Regions from separate parts of the Mesorhizobium sp. M8A.F.Ca.ET.181.01.1.1 genome, predicted to be linked through region 1. Evidence: predicted binding sites of a transcription regulator. Region 1 holds the regulator's gene; each other region holds the start of a gene.
What was found. The regulator PhoB, encoded in region 1, activates phosphate uptake and scavenging genes when phosphate is short. The targets are predictions, from matches to a motif close to TGTCATNNANCTGTCAT.

Region 1 (5,829 bases):
ACCGACGGACAGGTCGATGTTGCGCATGACGATGACCAGCACCATGCCACAAGCCATGATGGCGACCGCGGACGTCTGCACCGACAGGTTCCACAGATTGCGCGGCGTGAGAAACGTGCGGCTGTCGAAATCGAGCGGATTGACGCCGAGACGCAGGCTCGAAATCACATGCAGCGCGACCCAGATCAGCAGCAGGGCGCCGATCATGCCGAGCATGCGGGTGTCGATCTCGGTCGCCTTCAGGAACCGGGCGACCGCGCCGAGTTCCGAGGCGCGCGCGGTATCGGCCTGCGGGTTGGACGTCGTATCGGTCATGATTTCCTCCAACCGGCTGGCCGTCTACGCGGATGCCGAAGCCAGCCTAGAAGCTATCCGCGTGATGCGGAAACACAAATCTTTTTGAGAAAACGCCGCGGCTTTGGGCCGCGGCGCCTTCATTTCTTCAAGCGGTCAAACTCAGTTGCAGGCCGCAACGCTGCCGGCGGCGACGCCTGCGCAGACTTCGTCCTTCTTGATCCAGCCGGCGTCGATGACGAGGTTGAGATTATCCTTGGTGATGGCGACCGGGGTCAGGAACAGCGACTTGACGGTGTTGCCGCCAGGCGTCGTGAAGTCCTTCACGCCGGCGATGTCGGTCATCTTCTTGCCGTCGGCGAGCTGCGAGGCGATCTCGGCGGCGTTCTTGCCGAGTTCACGCGCGTCCTTCCACACCGACACGGTCTGGGTGCCGAGCGCGATGCGGTTGAGCGCGGCGTGGTCGCCGTCCTGGCCAGAGACCGGCACGGTGCCGGCGAGCCCCTGCGCCGTCAGCGCCGCGACGACGCCGCCGGCGGTGCCGTCATTGGCCGCGACCACCGCGTCGACCTTGTTGTCATTGGCGGTGAGGAACTGCTCCATGTTCTTCTGGGCGTTGGCGGGCAGCCAGCCGTCCGTATAGGCCTCGCCGACATTCTTGATCTTGCCCGAGTCGATGGCTTCCTTCAGCACTTCCATCGAGCCCGAGAACAGGAAGTCGGCATTCGGGTCGGCACCCGAGCCCTTGATGAAGACGTAGTTGCCTTCAGGCTTCACCTTGAACACTTCGCGGGCCTGCATGCGGCCGACTTCCTTGTTGTCGAAGGTCAGGTAGAAGACGTCCTTGTTTTCGATCAGGCGGTCATAGCCGACGACCGGAATGCCCTCGTCGAGCGCTTTCTGCACCGCCGGACCGATGGCCGAGGCATCCTGCGCCAGGATGATCAGCGAATTGGCGCCCTGCGAAATCAGGCTCTCGACATCGGTCAGCTGCTTGCCGGGATTGGACTGCGCATCGGCGGAAATGTACTTGTCGCCCGCGGCCTCGATCGCCTTCTTCATGGCGGCCTCGTCGGTCTTCCAGCGCTCTTCCTGGAAGTTGGACCAGGAAACGCCGATGACCTTGTCCTTCGCCTGCGCGACCGACACCAGTGTCAGCGACATGGCGACACCCGCCAGGATGGCGGCTGTGAATCTCTTCATGATATCCTCCCTGCGCCGCGTATGGCGCGACCAAACTGGCCCGAAGGCCGGCACAAAGGCTCTATTTTTTCGAGCCTCGAAAAAACACTGGTCCATCGCCAGAACACTGTCAACATCGATTCTGATGGATTTTGAGGTGCCAGAAATTTTTTTTCGAGCCTCGCAATAAATAAATGACAGCACCGGCCGCTTCTGCCAGTGTTTGACCCTGTTGCCGGAGGTATTCGAGGGGGATCAAGAACCGCGGCAACCGGGAGGGAAAGCATGTCGGTGGGAATCCGCCACGACGATCTGCGCCGGCGCAACCGCGCAATGGTGATTGCAGCCGTGCGCCGGGATGGTCAGCCCTCGCGCACCGAGATCGCCGCCACCACTGGCCTCAGCCACTCGACCATATCGGCGATATCCGCCGACCTGATCGGCGAAGGTATCCTGACCGAAGGCAAGCCGAACGAGGCCGGCTCGCTCAAACGCGGCCGGCCGCAGGTTGGCCTCGGCCTCAACCCCGAGGCCGCGGCTGTGATGACCGTGGTGCTGTCGCTGAATTTCCTATCCGTCGCCGTCATCGATTATGCCGGCCAGGTGGTCGCCGAGGAGCAGCGCCGGCTGGACACGCTGACCATGTCGCGCGAGGCGCTGATCGGCGAATGCACGGCAATAGTGCGCCGCCGCATCGAGGACCCCGATCTCGATATCCGCAGTGTTGCCCGCATCGCGCTGGCGATCCAGGGCATCACCGACACCAAGGCGCGTGCCATGCTGTGGTCGCCGATCACGCCGCAGACGGACATTGCCTTCGCCGACATACTCGAAGCCGAATTCGGCATCCCCGCCACCATGGAGAACGACTGCAACATGATGGCGGTGGCGTTGCGCTGGCGCGACCCTCAACGCTACCGCGACGACTTCATCGCCATCCTGCTCTCGCACGGCATCGGCATGGGCCTGGTGCTCAAGGGCGAACTGTTCACCGGCACCCATTCATCGGGCGGCGAATTCGGCCACATGATCCATCGCCCGGGCGGCGCGCTCTGCCGTTGCGGGCGGCGCGGCTGCGTCGAGGCCTATGCCGGCAACTATGCCATCTGGCGTAATGCCAGGCAGCTTGGCGAGGACGCCGAACCGGTCGCCGATGTCAGCGACGCGCAGATGCGGACACTCGCCGCGACGGCAAGGGAGAAAGACGGACCGGAGCGCGAAGCCTATCGCAAGGCGGGCGAGGCGCTGGGCTATGGGCTGGGCAGCCTGTTCGCGCTGATCGACCCGGCGCCGGTCGCCATGGTCGGTGTCAGTGCCGCCGCCTTCGATCTGATCGAGCCGGCCTTGCGCGAGGCCATCGCCCAGACCGCCGGCGGCCAGCATTCGGAATCGATTTCCTTCGACACCGAGCCGAACGAACTGCCGCTCATTCGCGAAGGCTGCGCCATGCGCGCCTTGACCTTCGTCGACCAGGAGATTTTCGCGCCGGGCGTGCAGGCGAGAGGCAGTGCTGGGAAGAGCGTGGCCTGAGCGAACGCTCCGGTGAATCACCACCAATGCTGGAGGTTGGCCGAGCGCCCTCAAGGTCGTCATCCCTGGGCGGAGCAGCCGCGAAGCGGCGTCGCGGAGACCCTGGGATCCATGCCGTGACCTCGATCGTAGAGTGCAACGGCGCAGAATTCTGCACTGCGGCGACGCGTCGAGGTCCCGGCATGGATCCTCGGGTCTGCGCCGCGTCGCTTCGCTCCTGGATGACGAAGTCAGGGGCGTAGCCGCCCTCGACCTAGTCTTCCCTGATCGCGTAGCCCGCGCCGCGGATGGTGCGGATGACGTCGGGCATGCGGCCATTGTTGACCGCTTTGCGCAGCCGGCCGACATGTACGTCCACCGTGCGCTCGTCGATATAGATCGTCTCGCCCCAGACATTGTCGAGCAACTGGCTGCGCGAGAACACCCGGCCGGGATGGCGCATCATGAATTCGAGCAGCCGGAACTCGGTCGGTCCGAGCCGGATTTCGCTCTTCTTGCGATAGACCCGGTGCGATTCACGGTCGAGCACGATGTCGCCGACCTTGAGCACGCTGGACAGCACTTCCGGCTTGGCGCGACGCAGCAGCGCCTTGACCCGGGCCATGAATTCCGGCGTCGAGAACGGCTTGACCAGATAGTCGTCGGCGCCGGTCGAAAGGCCACGCACGCGGTCGCTCTCCTCACCGCGCGCCGTGAGCATGATGATCGGCAACCTCTCGGTCTCGGGCCGCATTCGCAGGCGCCGACAGAGTTCGATGCCGGAAACAGCCGGCACCATCCAGTCGAGCACCAGGAGGTCGGGCACATTCTCCTGGAGGCGGATCTCGGCTTCGTCGCCGCGCGTCACCACCTCGACCTGGTAGCCTTCCGATTCCAGATTGTAGCGGAGGAGCACGCCGAGCGGCTCCTCGTCCTCCACCACCATGATGCGTGGCGCGATCATTGGCAGATCATCCTATCGTCAAGCCGCCGGCGCCGACATCGCCGTCTCGTCCTGCTTCGGACGATTGGCGGGCAGTTGCGTTCCGGTCAGCACATAATACGCATTCTCGGCGATGTTGGTCACATGGTCGCCGATGCGCTCGAGATTCTTGGCGCAGAACAAGAGATGCGTGCAAGCCGTGATGTTGCGCGGATCCTCCATCATGTAGGTCAGCAGTTCGCGGAACACCGAGGTGTATTTGACGTCGATGCGTTCGTCGTCATTCCTGAGCTTGGCGAGGGCGGCGGCATCGCCGGCCGCATATTCCTCGACCACGCCCTGCACCTGGATCAGCACCAGCTGCGCCATGGAGTCGATCGAGTGCGACAGGTCGCGCGGCGTCGCGGTGAGGCCGACGGAACCGACACGCTTGGCGATGTTCTTGGCAAGGTCGCCGATGCGCTCGAGGTCGCCCGCCATGCGGATCGAGCCGACGACATGACGCAGATCGTCGGCCATCGGCTGGCGCTTGGCGATCAGGGTGATGGCGCGGTCGTCGAGTTCGCGCTGGCGCGCATCCATGATGGCGTCGTCGGAGACGACGCGCTGTGCCAGCGCGTTGTCGGAATTCAGCAGAGCCTTGGTGGCGCCGCCGACCATCGTGCCGGCGAGATCGCCCATGTCGCTGATCAGCCTGCTGATCTGTCCGAGATCCTCATCGAAGGCTGCGACTGTGTGTTCGGCCATGATCCTCGTCCTCGTATGCGTGATATCAGCCGAAGCGGCCGGTGATGTAGTCCTGCGTGCGCTTCTCACGAGGCGACGTGAAGATCTTCTCGGTCTTGTCGAATTCGACCAGTTCGCCCAGATACATGAACGCCGTCTGGCGCGACACGCGCGCCGCCTGCTGCATGTTGTGGGTGACGATGACGATCGTGTAGTCGGCCTGCAGCTCGTCGATCAGTTCCTCGATCTTGGCGGTCGACAGCGGGTCGAGCGCCGAGGCTGGTTCGTCGAGCAGGATGACTTCCGGCTTCACCGCCACGGTGCGGGCGATGCAAAGACGCTGCTGCTGGCCGCCCGACAGGCTGAGGCCGCTAGCGTTGAGCTTGTCCTTGACCTCGGTCCACAATGCCGCGCGCTTCAGCGCCTGTTCGACACGGCCGTCCATCTCGGACTTGCTGATCTTCTCGTAGAGACGGACGCCGAAAGCGATGTTCTCGTAGATCGACATCGGGAACGGCGTCGGCTTCTGGAACACCATGCCGATCTTGGTGCGCAGGAGATTGAGATCCTGCGAGCGGTCGAGGATGTTCTGGCCGTCGAGCAGCACCTGGCCGTCGGCGCTCTGCTTCGGGTAGAGCTCGTAGATGCGGTTGAAGACGCGCAGCAGCGTCGACTTCCCGCAGCCCGACGGGCCGATGAAGGCGGTGACGCTGCGCTCGGGCAGCGACAGGCTGATATCCTTCAACGCCTTCGACTGGCCGTAGTAGAAGTTGAGGTTCTTGACCTCGATCTTGGCCTTATCCACGGCCACTTCGGGCGTGTTCAACTCGGTGGACAACATCGGTTTCATCTGTCCTCTCTGCGTCCGGTAAGGCTGCGGGCGAAAATGCTCAGGCCGAGAACCGTCAGGGTGATTATGAGTGCGCCGGTCCATGCCAGTTGCTGCCATTCCTCATAGGGGCTGAGAGCGAACTGGAAGATGGTGACAGGCAGGCTGGCCATCGGCGCGTTGAGATTGCTCGACCAGAACTGGTTGTTGAGCGCGGTGAAGAGCAGCGGCGCCGTCTCGCCGGAGATGCGGGCGATGGCGAGCAATATGCCGGTGACGATGCCGGAGAGCGCGGCGCGGTAAGCGACAGATTTGATGACCACCCAGCGCGGCGCGCCGATCGCGG
Region 2 (5,829 bases), on a different contig from region 1:
ATAGACGTTCTCGGCCGCACAGAGCGCACAGGGCTGGTCGAAAGTCTGCACCTCAAACGGATGGTCCTCGAAGTCGAGGCTCACCACATCGGTGAAGGGAGGCACCGCGTAGATGCGCTTTTCGCGGCCGGCGCCGAACAGCTGCAAGGCCGGCGAGCGGTGCATTTTGGGATTGTCGAACTTCGGCGTCGGCGAGGGGTCCATGACATAACGGCCCTCGACCTTGACCGGATAGGCATAGGTGGTGGCGATGCGGCCGTGCTTGGCGATGTCCTCATAGAGCTTCACATGCATGAGGCCATACTCCTCCAGCGCATGCATCTTGCGCGTTTCGGTCTCGCGCGGCTCGAGGAAGCGCAGCGGCTCGGGAATGGGTACCTGGTAGACCAGCACCTGGCCGGCGGTCAGCGGATGCTCGGGGATGCGGTGGCGGGTCTGGATGATGCTGGCGGTGGCGGTATCGGTGGTGACAGTGACATTGGCGACCTTCTTGAAGAAGGCGCGGATCGACACAGCATTGGTGGTGTCGTCGGCGCCCTGGTCGATGACCTTCAGCACGTCGTCGGGGCCGATGATCGAGGCGGTGACCTGGACGCCGCCGGTGCCCCAACCGTAGGGCATCGGCATTTCGCGCGAGGCGAACGGCACCTGGTAGCCAGGAATGGCGATGCCCTTGAGGATCGCGCGGCGGATCATCCGCTTGGTCTGTTCGTCGAGATAGGCGAAGTTGTAGGTGGCGATGTCGGTCGGTTGCGCAGTCATTCCGCTGCCTCCTTCGTTTCTTCCGCCTTCGCTGGATTTTCGCGGGCCTCATACTCGGCGCGCATGCGGCGCACGAGGTCGAGTTCGGCCTGGAAGTCGACATAGTGCGGCAGTTTCAAATGCTCGACAAAGCCGGTCGCCTGGACATTGTCGGAATGCGAAATGACGAACTCCTCGTCCTGCGCGGCGGCGACGACGTCCTCGCCCAACTCGGAGGCGCGTAGCGCCCGGTCGCAGAGCGCCATGGCCATTGCCTTGCGCTCGCTCTGGCCGAAGACGAGACCGTAGCCGCGCGTGAATTGCGGCGGCGCCTTGGCCGAGCCCTTGAACTGGTTGACCATCTGGCATTCGGTGACCCGCACCGTGCCGAGCGGCACCGCGAAGGGCAGTTCGGGAACGTCAAGCTCCAACTCGACCTCGCCTATGCGGATCTCGCCGACAAAGGGATGGTTGCGGGCGTAGCCGCGCTGCGTGGAATAGCCGAGCGCCAGCAGGAAACCCTCGTCGCCGCGTGACAGCGCCTGCAGGCGGATGTCGCGCGCCATCGGGAATTCCAGCGGCTCGCGGGTGATGTCGCCGGGGATGTGATCCTGCGGCATCTTGCCATCGGGCTCGATCAGGCCTTCACGGGCGAGGATGGCCGAGACACGCGGCATGGGCTCGGCTTCGCGGGCGCGCTGCAAGGGCTCGGCGACATCGGCGCCGGTGGCAAGCTCGGGGTCGAGCAGGCGGTGCGTGTAGTCGAAGGTCGGGCCAAGCAGCTGGCCGCCAGGCAGGTCCTTGTAAGTCGCCGAGACGCGCCGTTCGACCAGCATCGCGCTGGTGTCGATCGGTCTGGTGTAACCGAAGCGCGGCAACGTGGTGCGGTAGGCACGCACCAGGAAAATCGCTTCGATCATGTCGCCGCGCGCCTGGACGATGGCGAGTGCGGCGAGTTCACGGTCATAGAGCGAGCCTTCGCTCATCACCCGGTCGACACCCAGCGCCAGCTGCTCGACGATCTGGTCGAGGCGGAGCGCGGGCACCGAGCGGTCACCGCGCCGGCGGTCGGCAAGCAGGCCGTGGGCGTTGGCAATGGCGGCTTCGCCACCTTTTACCGCGACATACATCTTCAAGCCTCCATCGTCTTGATGCGCGTCGTGCGCGGCAGGCAGGCTACGCCTTGCGATGTGGCGAGGACGATGTCGACGCCGCGCGGAAAGCGCTTGTTGTTTTGCTTCCACTGCTCGACGAAATGGCGCGGCATTTGTGCCGGCGCGATCGTGGCGCTGGTTTCGATGCCGGGGCCTTCGAGCAACAGCGGGGTTCCTGAAGTGAGATCGCCGACCTGCAGGATCAGCGTTGTCGATCGATCGGGATAGTCCTGCGTGCCTTGTGAGAAACCGTCGAGCGCCATCATCTCGGCCGGTGTGGCAACAAACGCGAAATGCGCGTCGGCCGGGGTGTTGGCAAGCGGCGCACCGGTGTGGAAACCAAGCCAGGAGCCGATCGCCGCGGAGGCGTGCAGGGCCGGGTCGAGCCAGAGCGGCGTGTCGTTGTCGCAGAGCGCCAGTGCAATGGCGCCTGATGTTGCCGAAAGCGGCGCCGGCGGGCGGGCCAGGCCCGGCAAGGGCTGGACGCTGCCCGGCCGCGCCATGGCGTCCATGACTGCCCGAAACACGGTCTGTGCGTTGAAGACCGGATCGGCGAAACCGCCCTCGATCGATTGTGCCGCGATATCCATCAATCTTCTCCGCGAACCATGGTGAAGAAATCCACTTTCGTCGCCGCCGTCTCGGCACGGCGTTTTTCGTGGGCAACGGTCAGAGCCGAGCGTAAGGGCGCAATGAGCCTGGTCTCGACCTCGGCGCGGCGGGCAGGGTCCTGCCAGAGCGCGTCGGCGATGGCCGCCAGCTTCGCCTTCTGCTTGTCGCGGCCAAGCGCGTAGCAATGACCGACCTGTCCGGACGGCAGCCGGACCGTGGCGCGGGTAACGGTCGCTTCGCCGACATTGAAGGGCGCGCCGCCGCCGCCGATGCGGCCACGCAGCGTGACCAGGCCGGTCTCGGGACCGCGCAGCAGCTCGGCTTGCGAAGGCAGGCCGGCCTCGTTCCAGAGCCGGACGATGTCGTCGCCGCTGGATTGCGCCAGCGTCGCCATGGCGGCTTTGCGCTCGGCCTGGTCGCGGGCTTCCTGTCCTCGCATCGGCAGCTTTCCTCTTCGCCAGATTTGTCTATTGATATAGACAACTATACAAATTATACATATTCCCTAACGCGAGTCCATGACGGGTGCGTGACAGGCGGGGGCAAAACATGATCGGGCAGCAAGCGGCCGACAGCATCGAGCGGCGCAGCGGTGTTTCACTATGGCGCCAGATCGCCGACAGGATCCTGCAAGCGATTGCCATTGGCGATTTCGCCGAAAATGCCGCGCTGCCGCCCGAAGTCGCGCTGGCCGAGCGCTACGGCGTCAACCGTCACACAGTACGCAGCGCCATATCGGCCCTCGTGCAGGAGGGCGTGCTGCGGGCCGAGCAAGGGCGCGGCACGTTCGTCTTGTCGCGCAAGCGGCTGTCCTATCCGATCGGCGCGCGTACGCGTTTCTCGGCGGGCCTGCAGGGACAGACGTCGGAACGACACATCGTGCTGCTCTCTTCATCGATCGAGCCGGCCAGCCAGCGTGTCGCCGAGGGTCTTGGCCTTGCCAGGGGCGCTGACGTGATGCGGCTGGAAACACGCGGCGAGGCCGACGGACGGTCCGTGTCGCGTGCTGCCAGCTGGTTCGATGCCAGACGCTTTGCCGGCATCGACGAGGCGATGGCGCAGACCGGTTCGATCACCGCGTCGCTCGCGCGTTTCGGCATCGACGATTATCTCAGGCAATCGACCGTGCTCTCGGCGCGCCATGCCGACGCCGCGGATCTTGCCGATCTCGATCTGCAGCCGGGCGCCATCGTGCTGGTCACGGTGGCGGTCAACGTCACGCCCGACGGCCAGCCGATCCAGTTTTCGGAGTCACGTTTTCCGGCCGAGCGGGTGGAGCTGAAGCTGTCGGCGCTGTAACGCCCCGGCTATCCGATCTCGATCACGGCCTTGATCAGGCCCGACTTTTCATGGACCCAGCGTGCGAGATCCCCTGGCGTATCGGTCAGCGTGGTCCGGTGGGTGACGAGCTTGGCCAGCGGCACGGCGCCATTGCGGATCGAGGCGGCGACATGATCGAAATCGGCGCGCAGCGCATTGCGGCTGCCGACCAGCGTCATCTCGCGCTTGTGGAACTCGGGATCGGAAAAGACGATGTCGTCCTTGACGACGCTGACCAGCACAAGCGTGCCGCCATGCGCGACATGGGCGAAGGCCGATTGCACCGAGGAGGTGTTGCCGGTGGCGTCGAAGACCACGTCGAAGCCTTCGCCACCAGTCGCGTCGCGCACCAGATCGGCAACCGGCGCTTGTGAGCCGTCAAGGACTGAGAAGCCGAGCTCGCTTGACGCGAAGCCCAGCCTTTCGCTGCTCATGTCGAGCAAGCTGACGTCGAGCCTGGCGATGCGGGCGAAGATGGCGGTGCCGAGGCCGATCGGACCGGCGCCGATGACCAGCGTGCGTGCACCGGGCTCGGAACGCGCGCGGCGCACGGCATGGGCGCCGATGGCCAGGAATTCGACGGCGGCGGCGTCGGCGAGCGACAGGCCGTTGGTGGGATAGAGGTTCTGCGTCGGCACCAGGATCTGTTCGCACATGGCGCCATCGCGATGCACGCCGAGCACTTCGATGCGCACACAGCAATTGGGCTTGCCGTGGCGGCAGGCGATGCATTTGCCGCAGGAGAGATAGGGGTTGATGATCACCGGTTCGCCGACCGCAAGACCGGCTCCTTCGCCGACTTCGACGACGGTGCCAGACACTTCGTGGCCCATGATGCGGGGGTAGGCGAGGAACGGGTGCTTGCCCTCGAAGATGTGATAGTCGGTGCCGCAGATGCCGACATGGCTGACCGCCACCAGTGCCCAGCCGGGAGGCGGCGAGCCGGGAGCGGGACGGTCTTCCAGAATGAGTTCGCCGGGCGAGCGGCAGACGACGGCTTTCATGGTTCGGTCCAATTTGGGTTTACGAAAACTCCGGCCCGTTTTGATACTGGGCCGGAGTTCGATTTTCGGTTCGTTGACTACTTGCCGCCGCGGCGGCGCAGGCCATCGAAATAGACGATGACGATGATCAGCACGCCGGTGATGACACGCTGCCAGAAGGCGTTGACGTTGAGCAGGTTGGCGCCGTTGTTGATGGTCGCCAGGATGAAGGCGCCGAGCAGTGGCCCGTGCACCGAGCCGACCGCGCCGAACAGTGAGGTGCCGCCGATCACCGACGAGGCGATCGCCTGCAGTTCCCACCCTTCGGCCTGGGTCGGGTTGCCGATGCCGATGCGCGAAGCCAAGAGCACGCCGACGAACGCCGCGCACAGACCCGACAGCGTGTAGGCCATGAAGATGGTGCGCTGGACGTTAACGCCGGACAGGCGCGAGGCCTCGGCGTTCGACCCAACCGAGAACAGATACCGGCCCCAGCGGCTGTGATGCAGGAAGACATAGGCGGGTATGCCGACCAGCAGGACCATCCAGAACAGATTAGGGACGCCGAGGAAGGAGTTGCGCGAGAATTCCTGGAAAGCATCATTGTTGATCGAAATCGAATTGCCGTTGGTCATCAAGAGGCCAATGCCGCGCAGCGACGTCAGGGTCGCCAGCGTGATGATGAAAGGCGGCAGGCCCATCTTGACGATGCCAAAACCATGGAAGAGGCCGATGGCGACGCCGACCAGCAAGGTGAGCAGGATGGCGAGGAAGACCGGGACGCCGGCGTTGATCAACATCGCGGCGATGACGGTTGCGAAGCCAACCACCGCGCCCACGGACAGATCGATGCCGCCGGTGATGATGACGAAGGTCTGGCCGACAGCCAAAATGGCGATCATCGAACCCTGGCGCAGCAGATTCGAGATGTTGTTGGCCGACGCGAAGCTCGATGTGGATAACGACAGGATGACCCACAGCAGCACCAGCAGCGCCAGCAGCGTCAGTCCGAACAGGGC
Region 3 (5,829 bases), on a different contig from region 1:
TCTATGCCCCCATCATAAAGGCTTGTTCGCCGACCAGCTTGCGGCGAAGCCAGGCGGAAAACTGATCGATGATGAAGATGGTCGTGAACAGCAGCAACACCAGCGCCAGCGTCTTGGCGCCGAAGCCGCGCGAGATGGACAGCTTCAGCTCTTCGCCGATGCCGCCGCCGCCGACGGCGCCGATGATGGTCGAGGCCCGCACGTTGATCTCGACCCGCAGCAGCGTATAGGACACGAAATTGGGCAACACCTGCGGAAGGTCGGCGAAGCGCACCCGCTCGAACCAGTTGGCGCCGACCGCCGTCAGGCCTTCCTCGGCGCGCATGTCGATGTTCTCGTTGATCTCGTAGAACAGCTTGCCGAGTGCGCCGATCGAATGCAGGCCGATGGCGATTATGGCGGCGATCGGACCGGTCGAGACGATTGCCGCGAAGAGGCCGGCGATGACGATTTCCGGAAAGGCACGCAGCAATTCCATGAAACGCTTGACCACCAGCCTCAGTGCCGGATGGGGCGTCAGGTTGCGTGCCGCGAAGAAGGAAAAAGGCACCGCGAAGATGAAGCCGATGAAGGTCGAAACCAGCGCCACGTTCACCGTGGTCAGCATCAGTTCGAAATATTCGGGGACGTAGAAACCGCCCCAGACATAGACGCGGCCGAGCGGGAAGTTGAATTCCTGGGTGCCGGTATCACGCGGCGAGGCGATGTCGAACAGCGCTCGCCAGACGTCGTTCCAGTCTTTCGGGACCAGCCAGCTCAGGAAATCCAGTATGTGCGGCAGCCGGTCGAAGAAATGCCCGGCATTGGCTTCGTCGGCGAACCACATGCTGGAAAGCATCGCGGCAAGCAGGAGGCCGACGCCGAGCACGGTATAGAACCGGCGCAGCGACGTCTGGCGTCGCCAGGCATCGGCCGTCTGGTGAATGCCGTCGGAGGGGGCTGTCACGGAAAGGGTCATGATCGGAGATGCAAAAAGGGCGGTGTTTTGAACACCGCCCCTTCCGATTTCACCGTTAGCCGCCGATGGCTGCCTTACGGGCTTCGACGATGACGTTGTAGAAGTCGGGCTTCACCGGAACGTAGCCGGTAAAATCGCCGCCTTCGACGCCTTCGAAGCAAGCCTTGTCCTTCTTGGGCAGATCAGTGAAGAAGGCGGTCAGCTTGGCGGTCATGTCGTCGCCGAGCGCGGTGCGCACGACCAGCGGGCCGTTCGGGATCAGGCCCGAGCGCCAGACTTCGACGAAGTCGTTGGGGTCGACGGCGCCCTTGGCGACTTCCTTGTGGAAAGTGCCGGAGGTGTAGCCGTTCTTGAAGTCGCCGATGCCCGAGGAATCGTCAACCGCGACGTCGACCTTGCCATCACGCACGGCCAGAACGTTGTTTTCGTGGCCGCCATTGAACTGGGTCGAAGCGAAGAAGGTCTCGTTCGAAGCGCCGGTGTCCTTCGGAATCTGGGTCAGCGGGATCAAATAGCCGGAAGTCGAATCCGGATCGGCATAGCCAAGCTTCTTGTCCTTGGCCGACTTGATGTCGGTGATCCCCGAGGTCTTCAGCGCCAGGCCGATCGAATAATAGCCGGTGGCGCCGTCGGTCTGTTTGGTGGTGAGGATCGGGGTGACGGCTTTCGGGTCCTTCAGGACAACGCTGGCATAGCCGGAGGCGCCGAGTTCGGCGAAGTCGAGCGTGCCGCCGAGCAGGCCGTGGATGACGCCGTCATAGTCGGCGGCGGGAAACAGCGAAACCTTCTCGAAGCCGAACTCGGTCTTCAGGTGGTCGGCCAGGCACTGGTAGTTGCGCAGCCGGTCGGTTTCGTTTTCGCCGCCGAGAATGCCGACGCGAAATTCCTTCATGTCGGCGGCGTGGGCAATGCTGGTGGCCATGGCGAGCACCGAAACGGCGCCGAAAACCATCTTCCTGAACATTGATGTCTCTCCTGTAAGTTCCGGCCCCGCGCCGGCAGCGTTCTTGATCTTGACAAGTGCCCTTGACGCGGGCGGACGATCCAGGCGCTCGCTACTGGCCCGTAACGGGCTCAGTATCCCGGGAATGCGGGTTCGAGCGGTCCGGCGGATGCGGCGATTTTCTGCTTGAAGGCAGCGCTGGTGGAGGTGATGGTCTCCGATATCTCGCCGCCATTGCTGTCGGCGCCGTAGACAAGACGCACAGCTTCGCGGTTGAGCTCTTCGGGCGGCCCGTCGAAGACGACCTTGCCGGCGGCCATGCCGATGATGCGGTTGCAATAGGTGCGGGCGGTATCGAGCGTATGAAGATTGGTGACGACGGTTATGCCTTCGCGCAGATTGATGTCCTGCAACGAATCCATCACCACCTTGGCATTGAGCGGGTCGAGCGAGGCGATCGGCTCGTCGGCCAGGATCACCCTGGGCTGCTGCATCATGGCGCGGGCGATGGCGACCCGCTGCTGCTGTCCGCCCGACAGGGTGCCGGCGGGCTGAAGTGCGGTGCGGGCGATGTCGAGCCGCTCGAGCGCGGCGACCGCTTCCGCGCACTCGGCGCGCGAAAACATGCCGAGAAGGTTGGACAGGGTCGAACGGTGGTTCAATTTGCCGAGCAGTACGTTGGTCAGCACGTCGAGGCGCGGCACCAGGTTGAATTGCTGGAAGATCATGGCGCAGTCGCGCTGCCAGCGGCGCAGCGGCGACCCGCGCAACCGGGAAACCTCGGCGCCGTCAAAAAAAATCGACCCCTGGCTGGGGTCGACAAGACGGTTGATCATGCGAAGCAGAGTTGATTTGCCCGCGCCCGAACGACCAATGACACCAACCATCTGCCCCTGCGGGATCGAGATGTTGACGTCGCTGACGGCGGTGTTCTTGCCAAATCGTCGGCTGACACCGCGGATTTCGAGCGTGGCAGAGCTTGCTGACATGGGCTGGTTCCAGTCCGGTCCATATTGATCGTCAGGCACTCGCCTAACGCAGCCACATGAACCTGCCATGTCGCCAGCATGTCAGTTTTGTTACGCTCCACAGATACGACGGCCGCGTCCTGCTGGCGATCAGCCGAGCACCAGCAATTCCTCGAAATGCTTCATGTCGCGGAATGCGCAGAAGGCGGGCGGCTTGATCTCGATCACCGGGGCCTCCCGGCCGAAAAGCGCCAGGCTCTCATCGAACAGCGCCTGCCAGGCAGCAGCCCTGTCGTCGGCGAGACGCTGGATCTGATAGGCGAAGGTGATGTGGAAGACGTAGGCGTCATGGTCGGGGTGCCGGTAGCCGAACGGCACAGCCAGTGCATCGCGCCATGCACGCATGATGCGCACATCCTCGTCGGTCGCGCCGGCAACGGTGAGGCCGCTCGGCACGATCTCGACCACCTTGATATTGAACGGGCCGGCGCCCTCGAAACCTCTCAGGCGCTCCAGATAGAGGCGGGTCATGGCGTCGATGCCGGTGTCGAGCGGAACGTCGCGCGGCCAGAAGGGCAAGCGGCGGCGATATTCGATGATGCCCTGGAACAGCGTCATGTGCAGGCTGGAAACCGGCGTGAAGGCGAGGCGGTCGGCGTCCGGCATCGCCATCATCCGATCGCGCACAGCAAGCACAACGGCTTCCGATGGTGAGCCGATGACCAGATGGCTGACGACGGTATTGCCGGGTTCGATCAGGAAATTGCCGGAAGTGTCATAACGCGTGCCGAGATGTGTCGGCGGCATCGGATTGGAGCCGGCAAAGAATCCAGCGAGCGAGGGTCTGACAGTGTGGGGCATGGAGATCTCCTTGGGAGATGGCGTCCTGTCCGAGTCCTGTGTCAGGGATATGAACAGGACCGCCATATGACGATGATGTGAGCGGCTATGTCTCTTCACCTGACACAATTCCAGGAAAACCGGTTCTCCCTTTTCCTGGAATTGTCCTATCCCTCGTACTTCTCCAGGAACGCCTCGGCGGACAGTTCGCGGAAATCGTCGAGCGAGGCTCGCAGCCTGGCATGGTCCCAATCCCACCAGGCAAGCGCCTGGTAGCGTTCGGCGGTGCGGCGGTCGAAGCGCTCGCGGATCGGTTTGGCCGGCACGCCGGCGACGATGGTGTAGGGCGCGACGTCCCTGGAGACGACCGCTCCGGCGCCAACGGCGGCACCGTCGCCGACGGTCACGCCAGGCAGGACGGTCGAGCCGTGGCCGAGCCAGGTGTCGTGGCCGATGTTGACGCGCTTGGCGCGACGTTCAGCGAAGAATTCGCTCTCATGCTCGGCGTCATCCCAATAGTCCGACGCGCGGTAGGTGAAGTGGTGCAGCGTCGGCCGCCAGGTCGGATGGTTGGTGGCGTTGAGGCGCACGCTTGCCGCGATGTTGGCAAACTTGCCGATGGTCGCGCACCAGACGGCGCAGTCCTGCATCATGTAGGAATAGTCGCCGAGTTCGCTTTCCGACACCCGGCTGCGGTCGGCGATCTCGGTCCAGCGGCCGAGCGTCGAGTTGTGCACCTCCGCTGAGGGGTGGACCAGCGGCGTCTCCGACAATTTCCTGGTCATGCGGCGAGTTTTCCCGGGGCGAAGGCGGTGACGTCGATGATGCGGTCGGCCACCGCCTCGCGCACATCGTGGTCGTGGAAGATGCCGAGCAGGGCAACGCCGGCCAGCTTCTTGGCGGCGATGAGTTCGATCACCACGTCGCGGTTGGTGGCGTCGAGCGATGCGGTCGGCTCGTCGAGCAGCAGGATCGGATGCTCGGTGATGAAGCCGCGCGCGATGTTGACGCGCTGCTGCTCGCCGCCGGAGAAGGTTGCCGGCGGCAGCATCCAGAGTTTTTCCGGCAGGTTGAGCTGGGCCAGCAAGGCGCGGGCCTTGGCTCGGGCGGCCTCGCGCTGCTCGCCGCGTTCGACCAGCGGCTCGGCGACGACATCGAGAGCCGAGACGCGCGGCACGGTGCGCAGGAACTGGCTGACATAGCCGATCGTTTGCCGGCGAACGGAAAGCACGGTGCGCGGGCTGGCATGGGCGAGATCGATCAACCCGTCCTCGTGCGTGACGATGATCTGGCCTTCGTCGACGGCGTAGTTGCCGTAGAGCATCTTCAGGATTGAGCTCTTGCCGGCACCGGAGGGGCCGCCGAGCACGGTGCATTCTCCCGCCTTGATGGAGAAGGAGACGCCGGAGACGACAGGCAGTTTGATGCCGTCGCGCAGATGCATGGTGAAGCTCTTGGCGACGTCGGAGACAACGAGAGGAGTCGGCATCAGAAGGTTCTCCAATTGTCGTAGGTCGGCGGGAGGATACGGCTCTTTCTCCCCGTCACTATACGGGGAGAAATGTCCGGCAGGACAATGAGGGGCAGCGCCGAGGTCCGGTTGAGAAGTTGCTTTGGGCAGGGCGAGGCTAACGGGACAGCATAAGCGTCCACAGCGCGCGTTCCCGCCACGTCAGCGTCGCCCCTCATCGCCCTGCCGGGCACTTCTCCCCGTATAGTGACGGGGTGAAGGGGCCGTGTCGGGCGGTTTCGCCAATCTCCAACGTTGCAAAATGCGCTTGGCAGATGGGGGTGACCTGGTGCCATCGTCACACCTGAAGTATCGAGGAAACGAGCAATTGCGTGTAGGGCGCGCGCGGATCGTCGAGCACACGGTCGGTGAGGCCGCTTTCGACCACGCGGCCGTCCTTCATCACCATCATGCGCTGTGACAGAAGCCGCGCCACGGCAAGGTCGTGGGTGACGACGATCGCGGCAAGACCAAGGTCGGTGACCAGACCGCGCAGGAGATCAAGCAGGCGGGCCTGCACGGAAACATCGAGGCCGCCGGTCGGCTCGTCCATGAACACCAGCCGTGGCCCGGTGACGAGATTGCGGGCGATCTGCAGGCGCTGGCGCAT
Region 4 (5,829 bases), on a different contig from region 1:
GGCCTACGACGGCAACAAAGACGCCATGACGGATCGGAAAGGTTTCGGCGGACAGTTCGCGCTCCATCAAGGCCGACACCATCATGCCACCCGGCATCCCTGCCGCCACACGGTGCGCACGACCGGAACATGATCGTCGACGCGCACCCGCACCAGATCGGCGCGGCGTCCCTGTTCGATGATCCCGCGGTCGTCAAGGCCGACGGCCTGCGCCGGGTTCTTCGAGACCATGGCGACGGCCTGCGGCAGCGAAATGCCTTCGACCATGTCGCCGAGGAAGAAGGCCGACTGGATCAGGCTGAAGGGGATGTAGTCGGACGACAGGATGTCAAGCAGGCCGTCACTGGCCAGGGTGCGTGCCGAAACATTGCCCGAATGCGAGGCGCCGCGCATGACATTGGGCGCGCCCATCAGCACGCCGAGCCCGGCGGCCTTCGAGGCCCGCGCCGCTTCCTCTGTGGTCGGGAACTCGGCGACCCTCACGCCCTGCTCGATGGCCTCGTCGACATGAGCCGACGTGGCGTCGTCATGGCTGGCGAGCACGATGCCGCGCTCCTGGCAGGCGGCGGCGATGAAGACGCGGTTCGGTCCTGAATTGCGTGCCGACTCGCCCATCCGCTTCCCGCAAAATTTCTTGAAATCCTGATCCGAGAGCTTCAGCTTGCGCTGGTAGTAGTAGGCGTAGGTTTCAAGGTTGACGAACTGGCGCTGGCCCGGCGCATGATCCATCAGCGACGCCAGTTTCACCCTGTCGTCTGTCTCGAAATTGGCGAAGGCCCTCAGGCAGTCCGGTGCCGAGACCTCGCAGCGCAGATGGATGAAATGGTCTGCCCGCAGCCGCTCCTGCTGGACACTGTCCTCGATCGCATCTGCCAGCTTGCGGATGTCGTCCGATGTCAGGTCGGCGTCCTCGTCCATGCCGACGCGGAGCGCATCGAGCACGGTGGTGATGCCGGCGGTCGCCACCTGCGCGTCATGGGCAAGCACCGCGGCGATCGGGTTCCAGCGCACTTTCGGCCGCGGCGCATAATGGCCCTCGAGATGGTCGGTGTGGAGTTCGACCAGTCCTGGAATGATGAAGTCGCCGCCCATGTCCTCGCCGGTCCGGGCCGCGCCGGCATCGATGCCGGCGATAAAGCCGTCGCGCAACACCAGCGAGCCTTCGACGATCTCGTCGGCAAGAACGATGCGGGCGTTGGAAAGAACAGTTTCGGCGGTCATTGCGGCTGGTCCTTGCTTCTTCCGGCGCCTGTCAGGCTGTTTTTCTGGCCGGGCGGCGTCCAAGCGCGTGCTGGGACAGCACCATGAACGGCGCACCGGGTTCGAGTTCGACAAACAATGTCAGCGCATCCACCAGCACGGGCTGGCGCAACACATCGGCGAAAAGGCCGTCGATCGCCGCGCGCAGGCGAGGGCTTTCCTGTGGGCCGGCCCGGCCCGACAGGGTCATGTGGAAGCGGAAGGTCTCGAAAACATAGGGATAGCCCCACTGGCAGAGATTGCGAAACTCGGCAGGCTTCAGCGAATCCGGGCTGCGCCGCTCGATCTCGGCCTCGCTCAACGGCGCGCGAAACCGGTCGAAATCGCGCACGACGTCGTCGGCGAAGCGGTTGAGCGGAGGCAGCGGACCATCCGGCACCAGCGCGAAGAAGCTGTCGATCTGGCTGACGACCAGACGCGGGATCGTCACAACCGGCGTTGCTTCGGCAAAATGGTCTAGCGCCGCGCGCAGCGAAGCCTCGGTCTCGGTGGCGGCCAGGCGGAAGGGCGCTTTCAGCGTGGCGTGAAAGCCATAGCGGCGCGCCGAAGCGGTGTGGAAGGCCACTTCCGCCGCCGACAGGTCGGCCACGGCCTCAACCGGGCCGGTCGCGGCACCGAACGGGTCGCGGCCCAGCCAGTTGGCGGCGATACGCGCCAGCAGCTCGTCCTGCCTGGGGGTGAAATAGATGGCATAACGCATGGGAAGTCCTCGTCAGAAACGTTGCCATAGGTGATTTCCATGACGGATTGACGAAGCTTTGAAGGGTTTCGAAGGCAAATCGACCCTCAGGGTCGTTAGCCGACGATTTTTCCCAACTGGACCAACAAATTCAACCGGAAACGCAGAACGGTCAGGCCTTCATCAACCATTCGTGCTCGGGCGCGTTGTGGAATTTCCACGTCCGCTTCGGCCCGGCCATCACATTGAGGTAATAGAGGTCATAGCCATGGCAGGCGGCACAAGGGTGATAGCCCTTGGGCACCAGCACGACATCGCCGTCCTCGATCGCCATGGCTTCGTCCAGCGCGCGCCGGCCATCCTTGTCGGCGTCGGTATAGACGCGCTGGAAGGCAAAACCCTGCGGCGGGTTGAGGCGGTGGTAGTAGGTTTCCTCGAGATAGGATTCAGCGGGCAGATTGTCCTGGTCGTGCTTGTGCGGCGGGTAGCTCGACGTGTGGCCGCCGGGCGTGATGACCTCGACCACCAGCAGCGAGTCGGCCGGCTGCCCCTCAGGCAGGATGTTGGTGACGTAGCGCGTGTTGGTGCCCTTGCCGCGCACCTCCTGGCCGAGATCGTCCGGCCCGATCACCCGGACCGGCAAGCCGCCGCCAAGGCCGGGCGCCGAGCATACCGCGAGTTCCAGCTCGGTGTCGGCCGTCACCGACCAGTCCGATCCCTGCGGCACGTAGACCGACCACGGCTTGCCCTCGAAAGGCGACATGCGCTCGCCGAGCAGGCCGAGATCCTTGCCGCCGGCTTTTGCCGTACCCTTGCCGGTCACGAAGACCAGGCAGACTTCGCGGTCGTCCGACTGTCCCGAGGCGCTCTGGCCGGGCTTCAGCCGATGCAGATCGAAACCGACATAGGTCCAGCCAGCGCCTTGCGGCGTGACATGCGCGACGCGGCCATTGCCCTTGTCGGCTTTGACGAGCAGTTTCGACATTTTGTCTCTCCTATCGCAAATCTTCGAGATCGGCCGAAGCCTCCCAACTTCGTCATCCTAGGGCGTAGCAGGAGCGAAGCTCCGTCGCGGAGACCCTAGGATCCATTCCGTGACCCCGCAGCGGAGCGGAGCGGAATTCTGCACCGTCGCAACGCTTCAATCCAACGGCATGGATCCTAGGGTCTGCGCCGCGTCGCTGCGCTCCTTGCTCCGCCCTAGGATGACGAAGCGAGGAGCGTTTCGGCCAATCACCAACGTATGCGATCCGTTACGCACGTATCCAATCCACTGGAACTTCTTCCATCATTCCTTGGGTTCGATGCCGACCTTGGGTTCCGCAGCCGTTGCCTTCGTCTCCTCCACCGGCTTGTACAGATAAAAAAACTGCCAGACGGCATAGCCGGCGAAGCCGAGCGCAATCACGCCCCAGAACGGGGTGCCGGAGGCGAACTCGATCACCGACCAGATCACGCAGACCGCGACGACGGCAACGCGCCGCCACAGCGGCCGGAAGAACGGGTGTTCATAATCTTTCATCGCGCCATCCGAGAGTTGCTGAACCAGTTCTCAGATAAGCCACCGGTGGCGACCAATCCAGCCTTCAGGCATTCGGGAAGCCCTGCGTCTCGACGGTGTAGCCGGCGGCGGTCATCACCCGCATCAGTTCCTTATGGCCAACCTGCGCCATCTTGAGCGGCGGGTTCTTCCTGGGGTCCTGCTCGGCCTCGACCACGAACCAGCCTTCATAGCCATGATCGGCGAAGCGCTGCACGATGGCGCCGAAATCGAGCGAACCGTCGCCCGGCACGGTGAAGGCGCCGAGCGCCACGGCGTCGAGGAAGGATTGTTTCGTGCGGTCGAGCCCGTCGATCACCTCCATGCGCACATCCTTCACATGGACGTGGCTGATGCGCTTGTGGTGGTTGTCGATGGCGCGCAGCACGTCGCCGCCGGCAAAGGCCAGGTGCCCGGCATCGAGCAGCAGCGGAATGCCCTCGCCGGAATGGCGCATGAAGGCGTCCAGTTCCGGCTCGGTCTCGACTACCGCCGCCATGTGGTGGTGGTAGGAAAGCGGCATGCCTTGCCCGGCGCACCATTCGCCGAATTCCGTCAGGCGCCGCGCGTAGGCCTTCATTTCGTCGCCCGAAAGCTTCGGCTTGGTGGCGAGCGGCCTGGAGCGGTCGCCCTGGATCGAGCGTCCGACCTCGCCATAGACGATGCAGGGCGCGTCGACCGCCTTGAACAGGTCGATCATCGGCTGGATGCGCTCCTTGTTCGCAGCCATCTCCTCGTCGACCAGCGTGCCGGAAAACCAGCCGCCGCATAGCGTCACGTCGGCGGCCTTCAGGATCGGCAGCATCACCTTTGGGTCGTTGGGAAAGCGCCGGCCCATTTCCATGCCGGTGAAGCCGGCAGAGCGCGACTGGCGCAGACATTCTTCCAGCGACACGTCATCGCTCAGTTCGGCAAGATCGTCGTTCCACCATGCGATGGGGGACATGCCCAGTTTGGCTTTCAAGTCGTCACTCCGGTTTAGAACTGCTTATTACCTGTTGGTTGGCGCTGCCCCTCATCCGCCCGCCGGCACCTTCTCCCCGTATAAGGACGGGAGAAGGGGGGGTTTCGGCACCGACATCAATCGCCGACGCTCTGCATCCGCCGCTTCTCGTCATAGGCCTTGCGCGCCGCGTTCACCTGCGGCCGCGCCGAGACCTCGGGCACCGCCACGTCCCACCAGTGCCCGCCGGCATCGGTGGAAACCAGCGGGTCGGTGTCGATGACCAGCACGGTGGTGCGGTCGTTCTTTTTCGCCTGAGCCAGCGCCGTCTCCAGCCCGGCGATCGACGAAACTTTTTCTGATATCGCGCCCATGCTGGCGGCATGCGCGGCAAAGTCGACATCGGGCAGGATCTCGTGGCGCGAGTCCTTCAACAGGTTGTTGAAGTTGGCACCGCCGGTCGCCATCTGCAGCCGGTTGATGCAGCCGAACCCCCTGTTGTCGAGCAGCACGATGGTCAGTTTCAGGCCGAGCATCACCGAGGTGGCGATCTCGGAATTCAGCATCAGATAGGAGCCGTCGCCGATCATGACGACGACCTCCTCGTTGGGCTTGGCCATCTTGGTGCCGAGGCCGCCGGCAATCTCGTAGCCCATGGTCGAGAAGCCGTATTCGGCATGGTAGGAGCCGGGCGCGCCCGCCTGCCAAAGCTTGTGCAATTCGCCGGGAAGGCCGCCCGCGGCATGCAGCAGCGTCACGCCTGATCCCATGGCGCGCTGAACGGCGCCGATCACCTGCGCATCCGATGGAAAGGCGACGTTGGTCGATGCCGTCACCTTGGCCGCGTCGGCCTGCCAGGTGGTCTTGCCAGTGGCCGCATTGTCGGTCCAGGCGACAGGCGCCTTCCAGCCTTGCAGCGCGGCGCCGAGCTCGGCGAGCCCTTCCGCTGCGTCGGCGACCAGCGGCAGCGCCCGGTGTTTGCCGGCATCAAAGGGCTGCACGTTGAGCCCGATGATGGTCTTGCCGGAATTCTTGAACAGCGCCCACGAGCCGGTGGTGAAATCCTGCAGCCGCGTGCCGATGGCGAGCACGACGTCGGCCTCTTCCGCCAGCCGGTTGGCGGCCGAGGTGCCGGTGACGCCGACCGCCGCCATGTTGAGCCTGTGTTCGTCCGGCAGCGAGGACTTGCCGCCTTGCGTCTCGCAGACCGGAATGCCGGCGCCTTCGGCGAACGTCGCCAGTTCGTCGGAAGCCTGCGAATAGAGAACGCCGCCGCCGGCGATGATCAGCGGCTTCCTGGCTCCCTTGAGTGCCGTGACGGCGGCGGCCAATTCGCCACGGTCCGGGCGCGGCCGGCGCTGGCGCCAGACCCGCTCGGCAAAGAAGCTCTCGGGATAGTCATAAGCC

Region 2: the regulator PhoB is predicted to act here: its motif matches at 3,026-3,042, upstream of phnF (phosphonate metabolism transcriptional regulator PhnF).
Region 3: the regulator PhoB is predicted to act here: its motif matches at 2,969-2,985, upstream of phnC (phosphonate ABC transporter ATP-binding protein).
Region 4: the regulator PhoB is predicted to act here: its motif matches at 2,000-2,016, upstream of EN824_RS21855 (DUF1045 domain-containing protein).

The regions. Positions count from the first base shown of each region.
Region 1 is NZ_SRTV01000005.1:479,707-485,535, reverse strand. Features, by position in the region: gene EN824_RS20895 (sugar ABC transporter permease) at 1-315, opposite strand, end outside; gene xylF (D-xylose ABC transporter substrate-binding protein) at 457-1,497, opposite strand; gene EN824_RS20885 (ROK family protein) at 1,762-3,006, shown strand; gene phoB (phosphate regulon transcriptional regulator PhoB) at 3,260-3,949, opposite strand; gene phoU (phosphate signaling complex protein PhoU) at 3,968-4,675, opposite strand; gene pstB (phosphate ABC transporter ATP-binding protein PstB) at 4,701-5,504, opposite strand; gene pstA (phosphate ABC transporter permease PstA) at 5,501-5,829, opposite strand, start outside.
Region 2 is NZ_SRTV01000003.1:96,468-102,296, forward strand. Features, by position in the region: gene EN824_RS13185 (alpha-D-ribose 1-methylphosphonate 5-phosphate C-P-lyase PhnJ) at 1-762, opposite strand, end outside; gene EN824_RS13190 (carbon-phosphorus lyase complex subunit PhnI) at 759-1,871, opposite strand; gene phnH (phosphonate C-P lyase system protein PhnH) at 1,874-2,485, opposite strand; gene phnG (phosphonate C-P lyase system protein PhnG) at 2,485-2,946, opposite strand; gene phnF (phosphonate metabolism transcriptional regulator PhnF) at 3,057-3,806, shown strand; gene EN824_RS13210 (zinc-binding alcohol dehydrogenase family protein) at 3,815-4,831, opposite strand; gene EN824_RS13215 (ABC transporter permease) at 4,909-5,829, opposite strand, start outside.
Region 3 is NZ_SRTV01000003.1:90,028-95,856, forward strand. Features, by position in the region: gene phnE (phosphonate ABC transporter, permease protein PhnE) at 2-958, opposite strand; gene phnD (phosphonate ABC transporter substrate-binding protein) at 1,014-1,922, opposite strand; gene phnC (phosphonate ABC transporter ATP-binding protein) at 2,033-2,890, opposite strand; gene EN824_RS13165 (DUF1868 domain-containing protein) at 3,020-3,730, opposite strand; gene EN824_RS13170 (DapH/DapD/GlmU-related protein) at 3,877-4,494, opposite strand; gene phnL (phosphonate C-P lyase system protein PhnL) at 4,491-5,198, opposite strand; gene phnK (phosphonate C-P lyase system protein PhnK) at 5,518-5,829, opposite strand, start outside.
Region 4 is NZ_SRTV01000006.1:165,993-171,821, reverse strand. Features, by position in the region: gene phnN (phosphonate metabolism protein/1,5-bisphosphokinase (PRPP-forming) PhnN) at 1-85, opposite strand, end outside; gene EN824_RS21860 (alpha-D-ribose 1-methylphosphonate 5-triphosphate diphosphatase) at 82-1,221, opposite strand; gene EN824_RS21855 (DUF1045 domain-containing protein) at 1,253-1,960, opposite strand; gene iolB (5-deoxy-glucuronate isomerase) at 2,112-2,924, opposite strand; gene EN824_RS21840 (DUF3329 domain-containing protein) at 3,228-3,461, opposite strand; gene iolE (myo-inosose-2 dehydratase) at 3,526-4,443, opposite strand; gene iolD (3D-(3,5/4)-trihydroxycyclohexane-1,2-dione acylhydrolase (decyclizing)) at 4,560-5,829, opposite strand, start outside.